Regions from separate parts of the Bacillus sp. BACIII genome, predicted to be linked through region 1. Evidence: riboswitches for the same ligand, from Rfam matches in the RefSeq annotation. Region 1 holds a riboswitch; each other region holds the start of a gene.
The links. A riboswitch is a leader RNA that binds a small molecule or an ion and turns the genes downstream of it on or off. The one in region 1 is predicted to bind S-adenosylmethionine.
Positions count from the first base shown of each region.

Region 1 (4,815 bases):
TGACACCGTCAAGCTCAAAGGAACCGTCACTGTTTCCTGCCGCCAAATGCAGATGTTCGTCCATCAGCTGAAACAGATGGGCTTTCTGATACCGCTTCACGATCTGCCCGCTGTTATCTGCGATGTACATAGTGTTATAGACGTTTTCGCCTTCTTTGACCGCAAAAGATCCGGCAACGAGGTGTACGTTGTATGCTTTGGCCGTTTTTTTAAGCCATTGTTCCGAAACTTCGCCGTTTTCATCCGCCAGCTGGTCAAGCCGTGTGAGATCATAGCCGGTCGCCCACAGCTCAGGAAGCACGATGACATCAGCATGGCGGCTTTCTTGCTCGATTAAAGTTTCTGCTTTTTTGAAGTTTTCTGAAGGATTTCCGTATGAAATATCAAATTGCAAACAGGAAACGGTCCATTTCATTTTTTATACACCTCAAGTTTCTCTTTACTTTTTTTATTTAACCATATATGATGATGGACTATCATTTCAAGACATTTTTAGAAGGTGAAAATATGAACTTTGAAGTCTCAGATGTACTCAAACAGCTGCCGGAACAATTTTTTGCATCTTTGGTGCAAAAGGTCAATCAAAAGCTGAAAGAAGGCAAAGACATCATCAATTTAGGACAGGGAAACCCCGATCAGCCGACGCCTCAGCATATCGTTGAAGAAATGAAGCGCGCCGTCGAAAGGCCGGAAAATCATAAATACTCATCATTCCGGGGCGCTTACAGCTTCAAAAAAGCCGCGGCTGAATTTTATGAAAGGGAGTATGGGGTGACGCTTGATCCGGAAACGGAAGTAGCCGTGCTGTTCGGAGGCAAGGCGGGGCTTGTTGAGCTTCCGCAATGTCTTTTGAACCCGGGAGATACCATTCTTGTGCCTGATCCCGGATATCCTGACTACTGGTCGGGGGTCGCCCTGGCGAAAGCGAAAATGGAAATGATGCCGCTGACGGAAGATAGAGGGTTTCTCCCCGATTACAGCGCAATTCCTGAAAAGGTGCAGAACGAGGCGAAGCTGCTGTATCTCAATTATCCGAATAATCCGACCGGCGCTGTGGCGACAGAAGCGTTTTTCGAGGAGACAGTCAGCTTTGCGGAACAAAACGGCATTTGTGTCGTTCATGATTTCGCATACGGGGCCGTGGGTTTTGACGGGCATAAACCGCTGAGCTTTTTGCAGACAGAAGGCGCAAAAGAAACGGGGATTGAAATCTATACTTTGTCCAAAACGTATAACATGGCGGGCTGGCGGGTCGGATTTGCCGTCGGAAACGCGTCTGTCATCGAAGCGATCAACCTTTATCAAGATCATATGTTTGTCAGCCTGTTTCCCGCGGCGCAGCAGGCGGCAGCCGCCGCTCTTTTGGCGGATCAGACGTGCGTCGCAGCGCAAAATGACAGATATGAGTCGAGACGCAATGCCTGGATTGCAGCCTGCCGTGATATCGGCTGGGATGTGACGGCTCCGGCGGGTTCCTTTTTTGCATGGCTTCCGGTGCCGGACGGTTATACGTCGCAGTCGTTTTCAGATCTGCTTTTGGAAAAAGCGGATGTCGCGGTCGCAGCCGGAAACGGGTTCGGAAAATGGGGAGAAGGCTATATAAGAGTCGGTCTTCTGACAAGTGAAGAAAGACTTAAAGAAGCTGCGGAACGGATCGGGAAGCTGAATCTTTTCACCCGAAAAAGCATTGACATATCAGGATAACAATGCGATAATTCAAAATACTTTATAAAATCATTATTCTTATCAAGAGCAGGCAGAGGGACGAGCCCGATGAAGCCCGGCAACCGACTGATAAAGCACGGTGCTAATTCTTGCAGCAGGAGCTGAGAGATAAGATTCGGACATAACACGAAGCCTCTTTCTGCTCATAAGGAAGAGGCTTTTTTATATTTTGCGAAAGAAAGAGAGGCGTTCACGCATGAGCGAAGTATTGGCAACATATCTTCTGACAGACACAAAGGACAGTGAAAAGCGGGCGGAACAGATTGCGGCGGGGCTGACGGTAGGCTCCTGGACGGATCTGCCCCTGGTGAAACAGGAACAGCTCAGAAAGCATAAAGGCCGGGTCGTGAAAGTTGAGGATAAAGAAGGGGCCAAAGAAAACGAAACACAATCCATTATCACCATCGCCTATCCTGAGGCGAACTTTTCAAAAGATATACCGGCCGTCCTGACGACGGTATTCGGAAAGCTGTCACTGGACGGAAAAATAAAATTGACTGATCTTGAATTTTCCGAAGGGTTTAAACGCTCCCTTCCCGGGCCGAAATTCGGTATATACGGCATTCGCAAACTGTTGGGCGAATTTGAAAGACCGCTTCTGATGAGCATCTTTAAAGGGGTGATCGGACGGGATCTTGCCGACATTAAAGAGCAGCTCAGACAACAGGCGCTCGGCGGCGTGGATCTTATTAAAGATGACGAAATTTTCTTTGAAAATGAACTGGCTCCGTTTGAGACCCGCATTATCGAAGGAAAACAAGTCCTGAAGGAAACGCGGGAGGAGACGGGGCATAACACGCTGTACGCCGTAAACCTGACGGGGAGGACTTCTGAATTGCGGGATAAAGCAAGACGCGCGGCAGAACTCGGGGCAGACGCCCTCTTACTGAATGTGTTCGCCTACGGCTTAGACGTCATGCAAAGCCTTGCTGAAGACGGGGAAATCCCGCTTCCGATTATGGCGCATCCGGCGGTCAGCGGCGCGTTTACATCATCTCCAGTTTACGGTTTATCGCACGCCCTTTTGCTCGGCAAGCTGAACCGCTATTGCGGCGCCGATTTCAGCTTATTTCCGTCACCATACGGATCTGTTGCTCTTCCGAAGGAGTCCGCACTTGCGATCCATCATGAATGTGTAAAAGACGACGTCTTTCACCCGACGTTTGCCGTCCCGTCAGCAGGCATTCATCCCGGCATGGTGCCATTGCTGATGCGTGATTTCGGTATTGATCACATCATCAATGCAGGCGGAGGCATCCACGGCCATCCGAAAGGAGCCGAGGGCGGCGGAAGAGCGTTCCGCGCCATCATTGATGCGGTGCTTGAAGCACAGCCGATTGAAGAAAAAGCCGCGTCGTGCAAAGATCTTCAGCTCGCATTAGACAAATGGGGAAAGGCGGAAACCGTATGACCCGCACACCGCTGATTATTTGTGATTTCGACGGAACAGTCACCATGAACGACAACATTGTCAGTATGATGAAAAAATTCGCACCCCCTGAGTGGCTTGAATTAAAAGACGGTGTTCTGTCTAAAAGTATATCAATTCAGGAAGGAGTCGGCCGGATGTTCGGGCTGCTGCCGAGCAGCTTAAAAGAAGAGCTGACGGACTTTATTCTGGAGGATGCGAAAATACGGGACGGCTTTTTGGATTTTGTTTCGTTTGTCCGGTCAAACGATCTCCCGTTTTACATCGTAAGCGGAGGGATGGACTTTTTTGTGCATCCGCTTTTAGAAGGCATCGTAGAAAAAGAGCGGATCTTTTGCAATCATGCATCCTTTGACAATGAATATATTCATATCAATTGGCCGCACGCCTGTGACGAAGCCTGCACGAATCAGTGCGGCTGCTGCAAACCGTCAGTCATCCGGAAGCTATCCGACCGGCAGAAATTTCTCATTATGATCGGTGATTCGGTGACGGATGTCGAGGCTGCAAAGTTATCCGATATGTGTTTTGCGAGAGATTATCTTTTGACTGAATGCAAAGAGCTTGGTCTTCGGCATCAGCCTTTTCAAGATTTTCATGAAGTGAAAACAGGCATCGAAAATATCGGGGAGGTGCAGGCATGGCTGCAAAAGAAGAACGCTGGCGCGAACTTGCCGAAGTAAAGCGTGAGCTGGCTGAAAGAGACTGGTTCCCGGCTACAAGCGGGAATCTTTCCATCAAAGTATCCGACGGGCCGCTGACGTTTCTCGTTACGGCAAGCGGAAAAGACAAACGAAAAGAAACAGACGAAGATTTTCTCTTAGTCGATGAGAACGGGGAGCCCGCTGAGACCGGCCATTCCTTAAAACCCTCGGCAGAAACGCTTCTCCATACGTACTTATACCAAAAGACAGACGCGGGCTGCTGTCTGCATGTCCATACCGTTAATAATAATGTCATCTCAGAGCTCTACGGGGATGAAAAACAGATCACCTTTCAGGGGCAGGAGATTATTAAGGCGCTCGGATTGTGGGAGGAAAACGCGTCGGTGACCGTTCCGATCATTGACAATCCGGCGCACATCCCGGCATTGGCCGAAAGCTTCGCGCGCCATGCAGACGCCGGATCAGGCGCGGTATTAATCCGCAATCACGGCATTACAGCATGGGGGCGGACCGCGTTTGAGGCGAAAAGGGTGCTGGAAGCCTATGAATTTTTATTCAGCTGTCACATCAAGCTTCTGTCACTTCGGCCGCAGCTTGTAAAATAAAAGGAGGAATGCAAAATGGCGACAATCAGAATTCATGACGAAAAGAATACGATCATTGAACATCAGGAAGAAGTAGCGCGCTTTTTAGACGAACAAGAGGTGATCTATGAGCAGTGGAACATTGAAAAACTTCCGCCTGAGCTTTCGGAGAAATACGATCTAACCGAAGATGAAAAAAACCGGATTCTCACGGTGTTTGACAAGGAGATTCAGGATATTTCAGCCCGGCGCGGCTATCGGTCTCAGGATGTCATTTCTTTATCAGATACAACACCCAATCTTGATGAGCTGTTGAAAAATTTTCAAAGAGAACATCACCACACGGATGATGAAGTCCGATTTATCGTCAGCGGGCACGGCATCTTCGTCATTCAGGGCAAAGACGGCACTT
Region 1 covers NZ_CM174437.1:1,676,012-1,680,826, reverse strand. Annotated here, with positions in the region: gene ACXN9U_RS07835 (carbon-nitrogen family hydrolase) at 1-415, opposite strand, end outside; gene ACXN9U_RS07830 (pyridoxal phosphate-dependent aminotransferase) at 508-1,704, shown strand; SAM riboswitch class I at 1,741-1,840, shown strand; gene mtnW (2,3-diketo-5-methylthiopentyl-1-phosphate enolase) at 1,922-3,136, shown strand; gene mtnX (2-hydroxy-3-keto-5-methylthiopentenyl-1-phosphate phosphatase) at 3,133-3,837, shown strand; gene ACXN9U_RS07815 (methylthioribulose 1-phosphate dehydratase) at 3,795-4,424, shown strand; gene ACXN9U_RS07810 (1,2-dihydroxy-3-keto-5-methylthiopentene dioxygenase) at 4,440-4,815, shown strand, end outside.

Region 2 (4,815 bases), 1.4 Mb from region 1:
ATCTGAAAAACGGTATTCATACGATTGCTCTTTCTAATGCGTTGTATGTCCGAATTCCTGAATGCACTGCTGCACGAGGGTTACTCCCTGACTGAGAGCCGCGCCTCCCCCGAATGCCGCCGCGACGCTGATGACCTCAAGGATGTTTTCCTCTGTCGCACCCTGATCAAGACAGCCTTTCGTGTGATAAATCATGCAAAATTCATCTTGAGCGCTGATGCTGATGCCCAGAGCGATTAATTGTTTCTCTTTTTCAGTTAATGAATCCGCTGAAAAACACTGTTCAGTAAATTCATTAAACTTCCGCCCCATCATCGGCATTTTTTGCTCGAATATGCCTAAACCTTCTTTATATTGTTTCAATGCGTCATGCACGCTTTTTCCGTTATCCTGGTATTGAGCCACTGCCATTCCCTCCAATCGTTAACCTTCCTTTTTATTATGGACAGTTCTCCGATTAATACCCGAAAAAAACCCCGGATGGTCCATCCGGGGTTTTTGCTTTATTCAGATACTGGAAGCACGGCTCCGTCGTATTTTTTCTCAATAAAGTCTTTGATTTTCTTAGAGTGAAGCACTTCCATAAGCGCTTTGATTTTCGCTGATTTTTCGTCACCTTTGCGTACGGCGATGATGTTTGCGTACGGGTTGTTTTTCGTTGATTCCACTTGAATCGCATCTTTTAACGGATTCAGTTTGTTTTGAATCGCATAGTTGACGTTAATGAAGACTGCATCGCCTTCTTCTTCATTATATGCTTTCGCCGTTAATTCAGGGGCGATTTTTTTGAATGTCAGGTCTTTCGGGTTTTTCGTAATGTTTTTCGTAGTGGCGTCGATCGTTTTTACCTTCGGATCAAGAGTAATCAGTCCGGCTTTTTCAAGCATCGCCAGCATACGGCCTTGTTCAGCGACGTTGTTTGTCATGATGATGGTCGCGCCTTTAGGCAGGTCTTTCAGTGATTTGTATTTTTTCGTGTAAATACCGAACGGCTCAAGGTGAACGGCTCCGGCATTCACGAGTTTGTAATCTTTATTTTCTTTCATTTCCTGTTCAAGGTAAGGAACGTGCTGGAAGTAGTTCGCATCCACTTCATTATCAGCTAACGCTTTGTTGTACATTTTGTAATCGTTCAGCACTTTTACTTTTAATGTGTAGCCTTTTTCCTTCAAGAGCGGTTCCGCTTCTTTTAAGATTTCAGCATGCGGTGTTTTTGTCGCGGCGACGACGATTTCCTTTTTATTTGAGCCGTTTGATCCGCAGGCGGCCAAAACTCCCGCGAACACAAGCAGCAGCGCACTTAATACAATCTTTTTCAATGTAAATCCTCCCTTATCTTTTGTCTATTATATTTGTAATCACATCACCGATAATCTGAATGATAAAGACGATGATGAGTATAAATACTGTCGCTACAAACGTTACATCCGTATTGTTGGACTGGTACCCCTCTACATATGCAAGGTTTCCGAGTCCGCCTGAACCGATGGCGCCGGCAATGGCGGTAGATCCGATCAGGGCGATGGCTGTAACGGTGATGCCCGAAATTAACGCAGGCATTGATTCAGGAATCAGCACTTTGAAGATAATCGTCGATGTCTTTGCTCCCATTGATCTGGCAGCTTCGATGACTCCTTTATCGACTTCCCGCAGCGCGATTTCAACAAGCCGGGCGTAAAACGGCGCGGAGCCGATAATCAGCGCGGGCAATGCGGCGTTCGGCCCTAAAATCGATCCGACCAAAATCTTAGTAAAGCCGAGAAGCAGAATAATTAAAATAAGAAACGGAATAGACCTGAAAATATTAACGACCGCCGCAATCACGGTGTTAATGATTTTATTTTCCCATAAGCTTCCCTTGCCCGTTAAAAAGAGCAGAAGACCGAGAATCGCTCCGATGATAAATGAAAAAACTAATGCGATGACCGTCATATAAAGGGTCTCGTATGTGGCCGTCCACAGCTCGGTTAAATCAACGTTCGGGAACCATTTTTCAAACATTTGTGATCACCTCTGCTTCTACCTGTTTGTCTTTGATGAACCTGATCACGTTTTCTACTTCTTTTTCCTGACCGTCAATATGGATGAATAAAGAACCGTAGGCTCCGTCCTTCGTCTGTGAGATTTTCCCCTGCAGAATATTGACGTCCACATCAAAGTTTCGGATCATCTCCGTAATGAGGGGCTGCTCGGCGGCCTGCCCGACAAATGAAAGCTGAATCGTTTTTCCTGTCGCGGTTTCCTGCAGAAAATGCTGGATGGTTTCTTTCGTCTCCTCCGGTTCTGTCACCTGCTGAACGAAACGCTTGGTCATCGGTTCGCGCGGGTTTCTGAAGACTTGGAGCACTTCGCCTTCTTCAACGACTTTCCCGTTTTCCATGACGGCGACTCTGTTGCAGATTTTTCGGATGACGTGCATTTCATGGGTAATGAGCACGATCGTCAGACCGAGTCTGTCATTTATATCGGATAAAAGATCCAAAATTGAATCGGTCGTCTGCGGGTCGAGCGCTGATGTCGCTTCATCGCACAGAAGGACTTTCGGATTATTGGCGAGCGCCCGGGCGATGCCGACACGCTGCTTTTGACCGCCGCTCAGCTGTGACGGATAAGACTTTTCTTTCCCCTCTAATCCGACCAGTTTAATCAGTTCATCGGCGCGGCGGACCCGTTCGCTTTTTTTCACGCCGGCGATTTCCAGCGGAAACATAATATTCTCCCGGACGGTACGCGACCACAATAGGTTAAAATGCTGGAAAATCATGCTGATTTCCTGGCGCGCTTTTCTCAGCCCGCGGCTGCTTACTTTATTTAATTCCGTCCCCGCGACTTCCACGATGCCTGACGTCGGCTTTTCAAGGCCGTTCAAAAGACGGATTAAGGAACTTTTACCAGCTCCGCTATATCCTATAATTCCAAATATTTCGCCCTTTTTGATATCAAGAGTGACATCTTGGACAGCATTGACATCCCCATGCTTCGCTTTGTACATTTTTGAAACATTTTGAAGATGGATCAAAGCAATCACCTGCCTTACACTATTCTAAGAAATCTTCCGGTTTTCTACGCAAAAGAAAAGCCTTTCTGCAAAAATGAGCAGAAAGGCTTATTGAAAAAGGCCTTTCTCTCATCTTTCAAAGCAGACCGCTTCGAGTGAATTGGCACCATTTCAACAATGTTGATGGTTGCCGGGCTTCATAGGGCACTTCCCTCCACCTCTCTTGATAAGAGAAAACATATCGTATTTTCGTCCGGAAATTCTTACTGTAGAATAGCACGGCGAATGATAAAAAGTCAATAAAATAAATAATGGAAGCTATTGTCACATAGTAGATTGGCTGTTTACGGCCGTTTGCTGATCGTCTGAAAAAATCCGTTTGTCAGCCAGAGGATGGCCTCCAGCTTCAGCAGGGCCCGGAATGATCCTTTCACTTTGAGTTTTCCGCTTTGGATGAGCTTCTGCAAAGAGACATCACCGTGCAGGAGATGGATGATTTCCGCCTGGTTTCCGTAAAAGGTCAAATTAGATTTTTCCTTTGAAACTGACGTTTTTCTCATTTCTCCCTGTCCGTTAATTGAGACCGTTAAGGCTTCTTTTTCTCCCTGGAATGTAATCAGCAGCGTTGAGGCGTTTAATAGCGGTTTCAAAAACAGATGCTGTCCGTCATTCTCCAAAACTTCTATTTTCTCCACTCGTATAACCTCCCGTTTTAATGGCCATACATACACTTTCTCTTTTTAACGGACAGAACCCTTTATAAACCGCACGACATTTTCCAGTAAAAATTGTCACATCGGGAACGTTTGCGATGTTTTTTGTTTAATCAGCTCATATAAATAGGAAACGGAGCGGAAGGCGTATCCTTTCTCAACAAGTTCTCCGCCTTTAAACAGCAAAAAGCACGGAACGCTTTCAATCTGATAGGCTTTGGCGAATGCGGGGGAATAATTCACGTTGTTTTTATAGAAGGCGGTGCCGGGCAGCATTTCTTCGACGACAGAAAGCATCTTGGACGCCAGCTGGCATGTGCCGCAAAACGGGGTGTACAAATACAGAAGATAGACGTCATCCTGAATCAATTCGAGTTCATTTTCTTGGAGTTCTTTCATTTTGATTATCACCTCAGGTCGTTCTTTTTCAAAAATACAGTGTCAGCATCAAAGCCGGCTCTGATCAGCACAGATGCGAGATGATGGCCCGGGCACGACTCGACTTGCCTGTATGTTCTGTCTATATAGATATGGCTCGCTTCGGGAAGCTCCCGTTTCAGCTGTTTTCTTAATTTTTCTCCGGATTCATCTGCGTCCGTTAATATAAAGACGTCTCTGTCAAACAGGCGGTCCGCCAAATCTTCCAGTTCGGTTTGGCCGATCGTCCCGTTTGTACAGACGATTTCCGCGGGTTCGATGAGCACTTCTCTGACTTTGATTTTATCCGATTTCCCTTCTACGATGATCACCTTTTCATCTTCGTTGTTCATAAGCATCACCTGCCGATTGTTTTAGCGTCAGATTAAAAAAGAAGGCAGTGAAATTCACCGCCAACTGTTAACACCAGCCGTTCTCATAATCGCAATCCACATATTTCGGATCACTGCCGTTTATGACATCGGCTGTTTTATAAAATTTTTGATTCTCAAATGAAAAGCCCTGTTTGAGCTCGTACTGGTTCATGCCTGTCATCTCGCCGATGGCTTCATTTTCATGAAACAAGGAAAACCGGCCGTTTTGAAAGCGGCCCGTGACGTTTTCCGTCACATCGACCTTTTGTTTATCAAACGCCATATTAGACACCTCCCGTTACAGATAGAATGT
Region 2 covers NZ_CM174437.1:3,077,135-3,081,949, forward strand. Annotated here, with positions in the region: gene ACXN9U_RS15070 (carboxymuconolactone decarboxylase family protein) at 34-411, opposite strand; gene metQ (methionine ABC transporter substrate-binding lipoprotein MetQ) at 504-1,319, opposite strand; gene ACXN9U_RS15080 (methionine ABC transporter permease) at 1,333-2,001, opposite strand; gene metN (methionine ABC transporter ATP-binding protein MetN) at 1,994-3,019, opposite strand; SAM riboswitch class I at 3,125-3,231, opposite strand; gene ACXN9U_RS15090 (SCP2 sterol-binding domain-containing protein) at 3,343-3,693, opposite strand; gene ACXN9U_RS15095 (thioredoxin family protein) at 3,790-4,110, opposite strand; gene ACXN9U_RS15100 (toprim domain-containing protein) at 4,119-4,481, opposite strand; gene ACXN9U_RS15105 (YusG family protein) at 4,549-4,785, opposite strand.
Region 2: linked by a shared signal. The riboswitch ahead of metN (methionine ABC transporter ATP-binding protein MetN) and the one ahead of mtnW (2,3-diketo-5-methylthiopentyl-1-phosphate enolase) in region 1 are both predicted to bind S-adenosylmethionine.

Region 3 (4,815 bases), 250 kb from region 1:
GCGAAAGAAAACGGTTCGTCTGCCATTGTCGTAGGCCGTTCAATTACAAAAGCGGAAAACCCCGTTAAAGCATATGAAGCCATTAAACTGGAATGGGAGGGCGTTCGCCGATGAAACAGGCTATCGCAAAACATCTATTACACATTGAAGCTGTCTTTTTACGCCCGAATGAGCCGTTTACGTGGGCGAGCGGCATTTTATCGCCGATTTATTGTGACAACCGTCTGACATTGTCGTATCCAAAAGTGAGAAATAATGTGGCGGACGGGCTCGGCAGACTGCTGAAAGAGCATTTCCCCGAGGCGGAGATGATCGCGGGCACTGCCACGGCAGGCATTCCGCATGCTGCGCTTCTCGCAGACCGTACAGGCGCTCCGATGTGCTACGTCAGAAGCAAACCGAAAGCGCACGGCAAAGGAAATCAAATAGAAGGCGCCGTTAAAAAAGGACAAAAAACAGTCGTGATTGAAGACTTGATTTCTACCGGGGGCAGCGTGCTTGAAGCTGCGGCGGCCCTTCAAAGAGAGGGCGCGGAAGTTCTCGGCGTCCTTTCAATTTTTACATACGGACTGCCGAAAGCAAGAGAAGCCTTTAAAAAAGCGGGTCTGCCGTACTACTCGTTAACAGATTATGACACGCTGATTGAAGTAGCGCTTGAAAACGGAACGATACATTCAGATGACATTGAGAAACTGAAATCATGGAAACAAAATCCCGAGTCAAAAGATTGGTTTAAAAAATAATGACAATAAAACAGGCCTCAGGGCCTGTTTTATTATTCCTATCAAAAAACTCGGGTTGACTTCTGTTAGAATTGTGCTAAAATTTAGTACAAATCTAAAAAGCTTATCAAGAGCGGCTGAGGGACTGGACCGATGACGCCCGGCAACCTGCGTGTCATGCAAGGTGCCGCATCCAGAAAAATGCACAGCATTTTGAAGATAAGGGCTATAACGGGTCACTGTCTTTCATTCCGCTGGATTGAAAGTTTTTTATATGAAAAAAGATTGAGGGATAAGACAACCGGCAGAAAACAACAGCTGTTTGATTGTCTCCGGGAGGAGGAAAGAAAAAATGCTAACGTATGACACATGGGAGGAACCGGCGATTACATTTCCGGAAGACGATTCCTATAAAGGCGCGCTGTCCGTTTTAAAATGGGCATACGGCCACTACGGAGACCAGCTTGTTTACGCGTGCAGCTTCGGGATTGAGGGAATCGTCCTGATCGATTTAATTTCTAAAGTGAAAAAAGACGCGGAAATCGTGTTTCTCGATACAGGACTTCACTTTAAAGAAACATATGAAACGATCGAAAAAGTGAAAGAACGTTACCCGGGACTGAACATCATCCTGAAAAAGCCCAGCCTTACTCTTGAGGAACAGGCCGAGGCTCACGGAGATAAACTGTGGGAAAGAGAACCGAACCAGTGCTGCTTCATCAGAAAAATTCTGCCGTTAAGAGAAGCGCTCGCCGGGCGTCCGGCATGGCTGTCCGGCCTCCGACGCGATCAAGGGCCGAGCCGGGCGAATACGAATTTCCTGAATAAAGACGATAAGTTTCAATCCATTAAAGTATGCCCGCTGATCCACTGGACGTGGAAAGACATCTGGAGATATACATCCAAGCATGAGCTGGATTATAACATTCTTCATGATCAGGGCTATCCGAGCATCGGCTGTGAACCGTGCACTTCACCTGCGTTTACCGCAGAAGACCTGCGGAGCGGCAGATGGAACGGAATGGCAAAAACAGAATGCGGACTGCATGAATAAAGGAGCTGCACAATGGAATTAGCCGCTATTTTATTCTGCCTGTTTTTCGCCATGAATATCGGAGCCAGCGGAGCCGCGGCTTCAATGGGGGTCGCTTACGGTTCCGGCGCCGTTAAAAAGAAAACGTATGCGCTGATTATCTGCGCGGCCGGCGTCCTGTCAGGGGCGGTTATCGGCGGCGGAGAAGTCGTTAAGACGATCAGCGGCGGAATCATTCCCGAACAGACCATTACGCTCACCATTGTGTGCATTATTATCGGAGCGGCGGCGTTATCGTTATTCACGGCGAATGTGCTCGGCATTCCGCTGTCGACAAGCGAGGTCACCGTTGGGGCGATTGTCGGGGTCGGCGTCGCGTACAAAGTATTGTTTCTGCAGCATCTTTTGGTCATCGTGATTTTTTGGGTGCTCGTACCGTTTGTTGCGTTCTGTTTCACGTTTCTCGTATCGAAGGTATCCAGTTCTCTGAATATTCGAGTCATTTCGAGCCGGAAACAGAAGGTTTTGGGGGTTGTCCTGCTTATTGCGGGGTTTTGGGAAGCTTTTTCAGCCGGAATGAACAACGTCGCAAATGCGGTAGGGCCTTTAGTTGCCGCCGGCGTGCTCAGCGTGTCCAAAGGGACGCTGTACGGAGGTATCTTTGTCGCTCTCGGCGCTCTGCTTTTAGGACGCAGAGTGCTTGAAACCAACGGGAAAAAGATTACGAGATTTTCCGCCGGCGAAGGCATACTGCTTTCCGGAACCGGAGCCGGACTTGTCATTATCAGTTCCGTGTTCGGTCTGCCGGTTCCTTTGGCGCAGGTGACATCATCATCAATCATCGGTATCGGAATGGCCAAAAACGGGCCGAACGTTTTTCATAAAGAAGTCGTGAAAACGATGCTCAAAGTATGGGTCGTTTCGCCGTTTTTGTCACTGTCGATTTCGTATCTGCTTGTCTCTCTGCTGTTAAAAGGAGATTACTATTCCATCTTTATGATGGCCAGCGTGCTTTTGGCAGCTGGCGGAGCCGCCAGTCTGATGAAAGCCATCCGAAAAGAGAAACGCTCTGTCCATGAACAAGGCGGGGGCATTTAACTATTAATCTGAGTTTATTTATCTGTTAACTGGGAGGAAAATGTACTATGAGTCTAGCACCGCACGGAGGAACATTAGTTAATCGGGTGAATGAGCAGTATGATCTTACATCCGTCCAAAAAGAAATTGAGCTGGATTTGATTTCGTTTGCTGATTTAGAGCTGATCGGAATCGGAGCCTACAGCCCGATTGAAGGATTTTTCACAGAAAAAGATTACGTGTCAGTCGTTGAAAATATGCGTCTGGCATCCGGGGCTGTCTGGTCTTTGCCGATTACGCTTCCGGTCGATTCAGAAAAAGCGGCTGAGCTTGCTGTCGGAGACACCGTAAAACTGACTTACGGCGGAGAAACATACGGCGCAGTGGACATCGAAGATATTTATACGCCGGATAAACAAAAAGAAGCCGTTCACGTATATAAAACCGATGATGACGCTCATCCAGGCGTGAAAAAACTATTTTCACGCGGCGATACGTATGTCGGCGGGCCGATCACATTAATTAAAAAAGCGTCAAAGCAGTTTCCTGAGTTTACATTTGAACCTGCTGAAACGAGACGAAGCTTTGAAGAAAAAGGCTGGAAAACCATCGTCGGTTTCCAAACGAGAAATCCGGTTCACCGCGCTCACGAATATATCCAGAAAACCGCGCTTGAGACGGTTGACGGCCTGTTTTTGAACCCGCTCGTCGGTGAAACAAAATCAGATGATATTCCGGCGGATGTCAGAATGGAAAGCTATCAGGTGCTGCTCGATCATTATTATCCGAAAGACCGCGTTTTCCTCGGTGTATTTTTGGCGGCAATGCGGTACGCGGGACCGAGAGAAGCCATTTTCCACGCGCTTGTCCGCAAAAACTACGGATGCACGCATTTTATCGTCGGCCGCGATCATGCCGGCGTCGGTGATTACTACGGCACATACGAAGCGCAAGAGCTGTTTGATCAATTTACAGCGGATGAGCTCGGGATTACACCGATGAAATTCGAGCACAGCTTCTTCTGCCAAAAATGCGGCAATATGGGAACGGCCAAAACATGTCCGCATGACAGAGAAGACCACGTCATTCTGTCGGGAACAAAGGTCAGAGAAATGCTGCGAAGCGGCGTCATGCCGCCGGCGGAATTCAGCCGTCCTGAAGTTGTCGATGTGCTGATTAAAGGGCTGAAAACAAAAGAAGAAGCAGGCGTTTCTTAAGGAGGAAAAAAGAGTGACAAATCGTGATATCGTATGGCATGAAGCCTCAATAACGAAAGAAGAATACCAACAGAAAAACAAGCATAAAAGCTCTATCCTCTGGCTGACGGGTTTAAGCGGTTCAGGGAAATCCACGATTGCAAACGCCGCAGCCCGCGAGCTGTTTGAACAAGGCTATCAAGTCATTGTGCTAGATGGAGATAACATCCGTCACGGCTTAAACAAGGACTTAGGATTTTCTGATGATGACCGCAAGGAAAATATACGCCGAATCGGGGAAGTGGCAAAGCTTTTCGTTCAGCAGGGCACCATCGTCATTACGGCCTTTATTTCTCCGTTCCGTGAGGACAGAGATCAGGTGAGAGAGCTCGTGGCAGAAGGCGAATTTAATGAAATCTATGTGAAATGCGACCTCGATATATGTGAAAAGCGCGATCCGAAAGGTTTGTATAAAAAAGCCAGAAACGGCGAAATTCCGTTCTTTACGGGAATCGACTCACCGTATGAAGAGCCGAATGCGCCTGAGCTCGTACTTGATTCAGGAAAATATGCACGCGAAGAATGCACCGGCAGACTGATTGATTTTGTGAAAAACAGCTTAGCATAATAAGTCCGAAAAGGCCGCGCAATCAGCCAGATACTCCCCCTAATGGCGGGATATGGTAAAATAGCTGAGGTGCGGCCTCGCGGCTGTTCTGTGAAGATGTCAAAACGGATCGGGGAGACATGCTATGGGGAAAGTATTTATCGTTGGAGCCGGTCCGGG
Region 3 covers NZ_CM174437.1:1,428,313-1,433,127, reverse strand. Annotated here, with positions in the region: gene pyrF (orotidine-5'-phosphate decarboxylase) at 1-114, shown strand, start outside; gene pyrE (orotate phosphoribosyltransferase) at 111-743, shown strand; SAM riboswitch class I at 844-948, shown strand; gene ACXN9U_RS06800 (phosphoadenylyl-sulfate reductase) at 1,075-1,776, shown strand; gene cysP (sulfate permease) at 1,789-2,853, shown strand; gene sat (sulfate adenylyltransferase) at 2,901-4,049, shown strand; gene cysC (adenylyl-sulfate kinase) at 4,063-4,656, shown strand; gene cobA (uroporphyrinogen-III C-methyltransferase) at 4,781-4,815, shown strand, end outside.
Region 3: linked by a shared signal. The riboswitch ahead of ACXN9U_RS06800 (phosphoadenylyl-sulfate reductase) and the one ahead of mtnW (2,3-diketo-5-methylthiopentyl-1-phosphate enolase) in region 1 are both predicted to bind S-adenosylmethionine.

Region 4 (4,815 bases), 1.6 Mb from region 1:
GAAGATCCACATCGTGACGTCCGAAGTGGCCGTAAGCGGCAGTCTGCTTATAGATCGGACGGCGCAAATCAAGCATTTTAATAATGCCGGCAGGTCTCAGGTCGAAGTTATTCCGTACGACTTCGATCAGTTTCTCTTCAGAAGCTTTTCCTGTATCAAATGTATTGATGGAAATAGATACAGGCTGTGCCACGCCGATTGCGTATGCAAGCTGCACTTCACAAGAATCAGCAAGTCCTGCAGCCACGATGTTTTTCGCTACGTATCTCGCAGCGTAAGCCGCTGAACGGTCTACTTTCGTCGCATCCTTACCGGAGAATGCACCGCCGCCGTGGCGTGCATATCCGCCGTATGTATCAACAATGATTTTACGGCCGGTAAGTCCCGCATCACCTTGAGGACCGCCGATTACGAAACGTCCCGTAGGGTTGATGAAGTATTTTGTTTCGTCATCAATCAGTTCCTCAGGCACGACAGGATTAATGACATGCTCTTTCAGATTGCGCTGAATCTGCTCAAGCGTAATTTCCGGATGGTGCTGAGTTGAGATGACGATCGCATCGATGCGGACCGGCTTATTGTTTTCATCATATTCAACGGTAACTTGCGTTTTTCCGTCAGGGCGAAGGTACGGAAGAATGTCTTCTTTGCGGACTTCGCTCAAACGGCGGGCCAATTTATGCGCCAAAGAGATCGGAAGCGGCATAAGCTCTTTCGTTTCGTTACACGCATAACCGAACATCAGACCTTGGTCACCTGCTCCGATAGCTTCGATTTCAGCATCGCTCATTGTGCCTTCACGCGCTTCAAGAGCCTGATCGACACCCATTGCGATATCCGCAGACTGTTCATCAATTGATGTTAAAACAGCGCAAGTCTCCGCATCAAATCCGTATTTTGCCCGTGTGTAGCCGATTTCTTTAATCGTTTCACGGACTGTTTTCGGAATGTCAACGTATGTTGATGTTGTAATCTCTCCGCTTACCAGCACAAGGCCTGTCGTTACAGATGTTTCACAGGCTACGCGCGCGTTCGGGTCTTTTTTTAAAATCTCATCTAAGATGCTGTCAGAAATTTGGTCACAGATTTTATCCGGATGACCCTCGGTAACAGATTCAGATGTAAATAGTCGACGGTTTTTACTCATTCACTTTTCCTCCTGAAAAAAGATCTTTTGAAAGACCTTCTCATATGATACGGAACTCGCTCCCTCTTAATACAATGTCATACTATATCAGAGAATGTTAATTGGCATATTTTATGAAATAAAAAAACCTTTTCCACTCGAGGAAAGGGTTTGGTCTGTGTGCCTTTCACTCTTATCGCTCAAGGAAATATTAAACCTTGCATCAGGTTAGCACCTTGGTTTCCCACAGTGTATTCACCTGCTTTTTTACAGAGAAACCGGTTGCTGGGCTTCATCGGGCCTGTCCCTCCGCCAGCTCGGGATAAGAGTATCCGCTCAATGAAATATCTTATCGTAAAAGGGCGGAAAGTGTCAATATGAATTAAAGCGATTACGCGCCTTTATTTCAGGAAGCAATGGAAAAACACAAACAAAAAATAATAAACAGTATAGACTATTTTTATATATGTGTTATACTAATTCCACATTCAGCGAAATAAAAATAAACCGGCAAAGGAAGGGTTTTATGAAATTAGTTGATTTAACCGCAGATCTTCAAGCATTACTCGCAAGTCCAAATGTGCATCATAATTTATCGGCGCCAAAACTTACCGAAAAAGTGATCACCCGAAATGAAGGGACGCTGACATCTACGGGCGCCGTACGCGCCACTACCGGTGCATATACGGGGCGATCACCTAAAGATAAATTTATCGTTCGTGAAAAAAGCACTGAAAATCAAATTGATTGGGGCGCGGTGAACCAGCCCATTTCTGAAGCGGCGTTTGAAAAGCTGTACGCCAAAGTCGTCAGCTACTTAAAACAGAGAGATGAACTGTTTGTTTTTGAAGGATTCGCAGGCGCAGATGAAAAATACAGACTGCCGATTACAGTCGTAAATGAATTTGCATGGCACAACCTGTTCGCGCGCCAGCTGTTTATCAGACCGGAGACGGCTGAAAGGGATCCGGAAGCACAGCCGTTTACCATTCTCTCAGCTCCGCATTTTAAAGCGGATCCGGAGACGGACGGCACGCATTCGGAAACATTTATCATTGTCTCTTTCGAAAAGCGCGTCATTTTAATCGGCGGCACCGAATACGCCGGAGAAATGAAAAAATCAATTTTCTCCATTATGAACTTCCTTCTTCCCCAGCAAGATATTCTGCCGATGCACTGCTCAGCCAACGTCGGTGAAAAAGGTGATGTCGCCTTGTTCTTCGGTCTTTCCGGCACGGGGAAAACGACGCTTTCAGCCGATGCGGACCGGAAACTGATCGGCGATGACGAGCACGGCTGGTCAGACTCCGGCGTGTTTAACATTGAAGGCGGATGTTATGCTAAATGTATCAACCTGAGCGAAGAAAAAGAACCGCAGATTTTTCGTGCGATCCGCTTCGGGTCTGTTCTTGAGAATGTTGTGCTTGATGAAAAAACGGGTGAGGCGGATTACGACAATTCCTTCTACACGGAAAACACAAGAGCCGCGTATCCGATTGAGATGATCGGCAATATCGTGCAGCCGAGCATTGCCGACCATCCGCAGGCGATCGTCTTTTTAACGGCGGACGCGTTCGGGGTGCTCCCTCCGATCAGCAAACTGACGAAGGAACAGGCGATGTATCATTTCTTAAGCGGGTACACCAGCAAACTCGCGGGAACCGAGCGCGGCGTGACATCTCCGCAAACGACTTTCTCAACATGCTTCGGTTCACCTTTCCTGCCGCTTCCGGCTCACGTCTATGCCGAAATGCTCGGGCATAAAATCGACGAGCACGGCGCTCAAGTCTTCCTGGTCAACACAGGCTGGACCGGCGGAGGGTACGGAGTCGGAGAGCGGATGAAACTTTCGTATACAAGAGCGATGGTAAAAGCCGCAATTGACGGCACGCTTGATCAGACAGATATGACGGCAGACAGCATTTTCGGCCTGCACAGTCCCGTTCACGTTCCGGGCGTTCCGGATGAGGTTCTTCAGCCTGAAAACACATGGAGCGATAAAAAAGCATACAATGAAAAGGCGCTGTTTTTAGCCAATGAGTTTAAAGAAAACTTTAAAAAGTTTTCTCATGCAGACTCAATTGCCAAAACCGGCGGACCTCTCGTTTAATCAAAAAAGCCAAGGGCGCTGCTGCCCTTGGCTTTTGTTTTTTCAGTTAGTCGAATGAAGCGAAGTGAGTCTATATGTAATGCTCGTCCGGCCGTTCGCCCATTCGAGCTTTTGGACTTCGCCAGTGCCGGATTTCTCGCCGTTTTTTGTTTTGCGCACGTCCATCGGAATATCAAGAGGATAAACGCGGTAGCCCTCTTTCTCCAATAAAAAGATATTTTCCTCTATCCGTTTTTCATTGCCTTTTGTCACAATCATTGTATTAAATTCAACAGGCATTCCCAAAATGAAAATCCCCTTTCATTCTCTTTTTCTTTATTATCATATCATAAATCCGTTATCTTACCTTGTCTTCATCCATTCCGCCAGACGCCGGACAATGCGCCTGTTTTCCTGCGGCGGAAAATAATGTGTAAAACCGCTGTAATACCAGGTTTCCACCGGTTTTCCCGCCGTTTTCAGCCTGTCCTCAATCATCCGGGCATGTTCGATCGAAACATTTTCATCATTCTCGCCGTGGATAAGCAGCACAGGCGCTTGAATAAGGTCTGCTTTTTCAAACGGCGAACGCCATCTGTATTCATCCGGCACCTTTTTCGGCGTGCCGCCGATCACCCGCTTCATCATCCGCCGCATATCCTTCCGCTCTTCATAAGTAAGCACCATATCACTCACACCGCCCCAAGAGACGAGCGAAGCCGCCTGATGCCCCATCTCGATCGCAGTCAAAAGCCCCATGATGCCGCCTCGGGAAAACCCGAAAATATGAACCCGGCCTTCCCTGACGTTCGGGTGATCCCGAAGCAGGCGGAAAGCGGAAAACGCGTCCTCTCTGTCCTCTCCCGCAAAATCTTCATTTCCCTCGCCGCCCTGATTGCCTCTGTAATAAGGTGCAAACACGACAAAGCCTTGGGAAGCAAACTGAACGATTCTTCCCGGGCGGACCATGCCGACATTTTTTATGCCGCCGCGCAAATATAAAAAACCGTCGTATGTTCCCGGCGCCGCAGGCTCGGCAAGGAGCCCCTTTACCTTCAGCCCTTCTGACTCATAGCACACCGCAAAGAGCCGGACATGCGGGCTCGGAGACGGAAACCTTCTCTTTTCAACCAGCAAAGCAAATGAGCCTCCTTCATCATCAGTTTTTTTATTCTTTCCCAACCTGAATATGGGCACTCACACATTTTTTATACCCATCATACGATATGTAAAGCAAAAAAGGTTATTTTAACGCTTAATACAAGGAGGTTACAACGTGAACAAATGGCTCAAAACGAGCTGCATCTTTGTCATATGCGCCTTTTTCCTGCTCATTCTTCCGGCCTGCAGACAGGAAGAAAGTCTGACGAAGGTGAAGGTGGCGGAAGTCACACACTCCATCTTCTATACGCCTATGTATGTCGCTGAAGCGAAGGGTTTCTTTAAAAAAGAAGGGCTTCAAGTGTCTCTTCAAACAACATGGGGCGGAGACAAAACGATGACATCGCTTTTGTCAAACGGCTCTGACATCGCGCTGGTCGGTTCTGAAACATCCATTTACGTGGAAGCGCAAGGAGCTAAAGATCCTATCATCAACTTC
Region 4 covers NZ_CM174437.1:107,411-112,225, reverse strand. Annotated here, with positions in the region: gene metK (methionine adenosyltransferase) at 1-1,147, opposite strand, end outside; SAM riboswitch class I at 1,317-1,455, opposite strand; gene pckA (phosphoenolpyruvate carboxykinase (ATP)) at 1,653-3,236, shown strand; gene ACXN9U_RS00695 (DUF2584 domain-containing protein) at 3,279-3,521, opposite strand; gene ACXN9U_RS00690 (alpha/beta hydrolase family protein) at 3,579-4,352, opposite strand; gene ACXN9U_RS00685 (ABC transporter substrate-binding protein) at 4,492-4,815, shown strand, end outside.
Region 4: linked by a shared signal. The riboswitch ahead of metK (methionine adenosyltransferase) and the one ahead of mtnW (2,3-diketo-5-methylthiopentyl-1-phosphate enolase) in region 1 are both predicted to bind S-adenosylmethionine.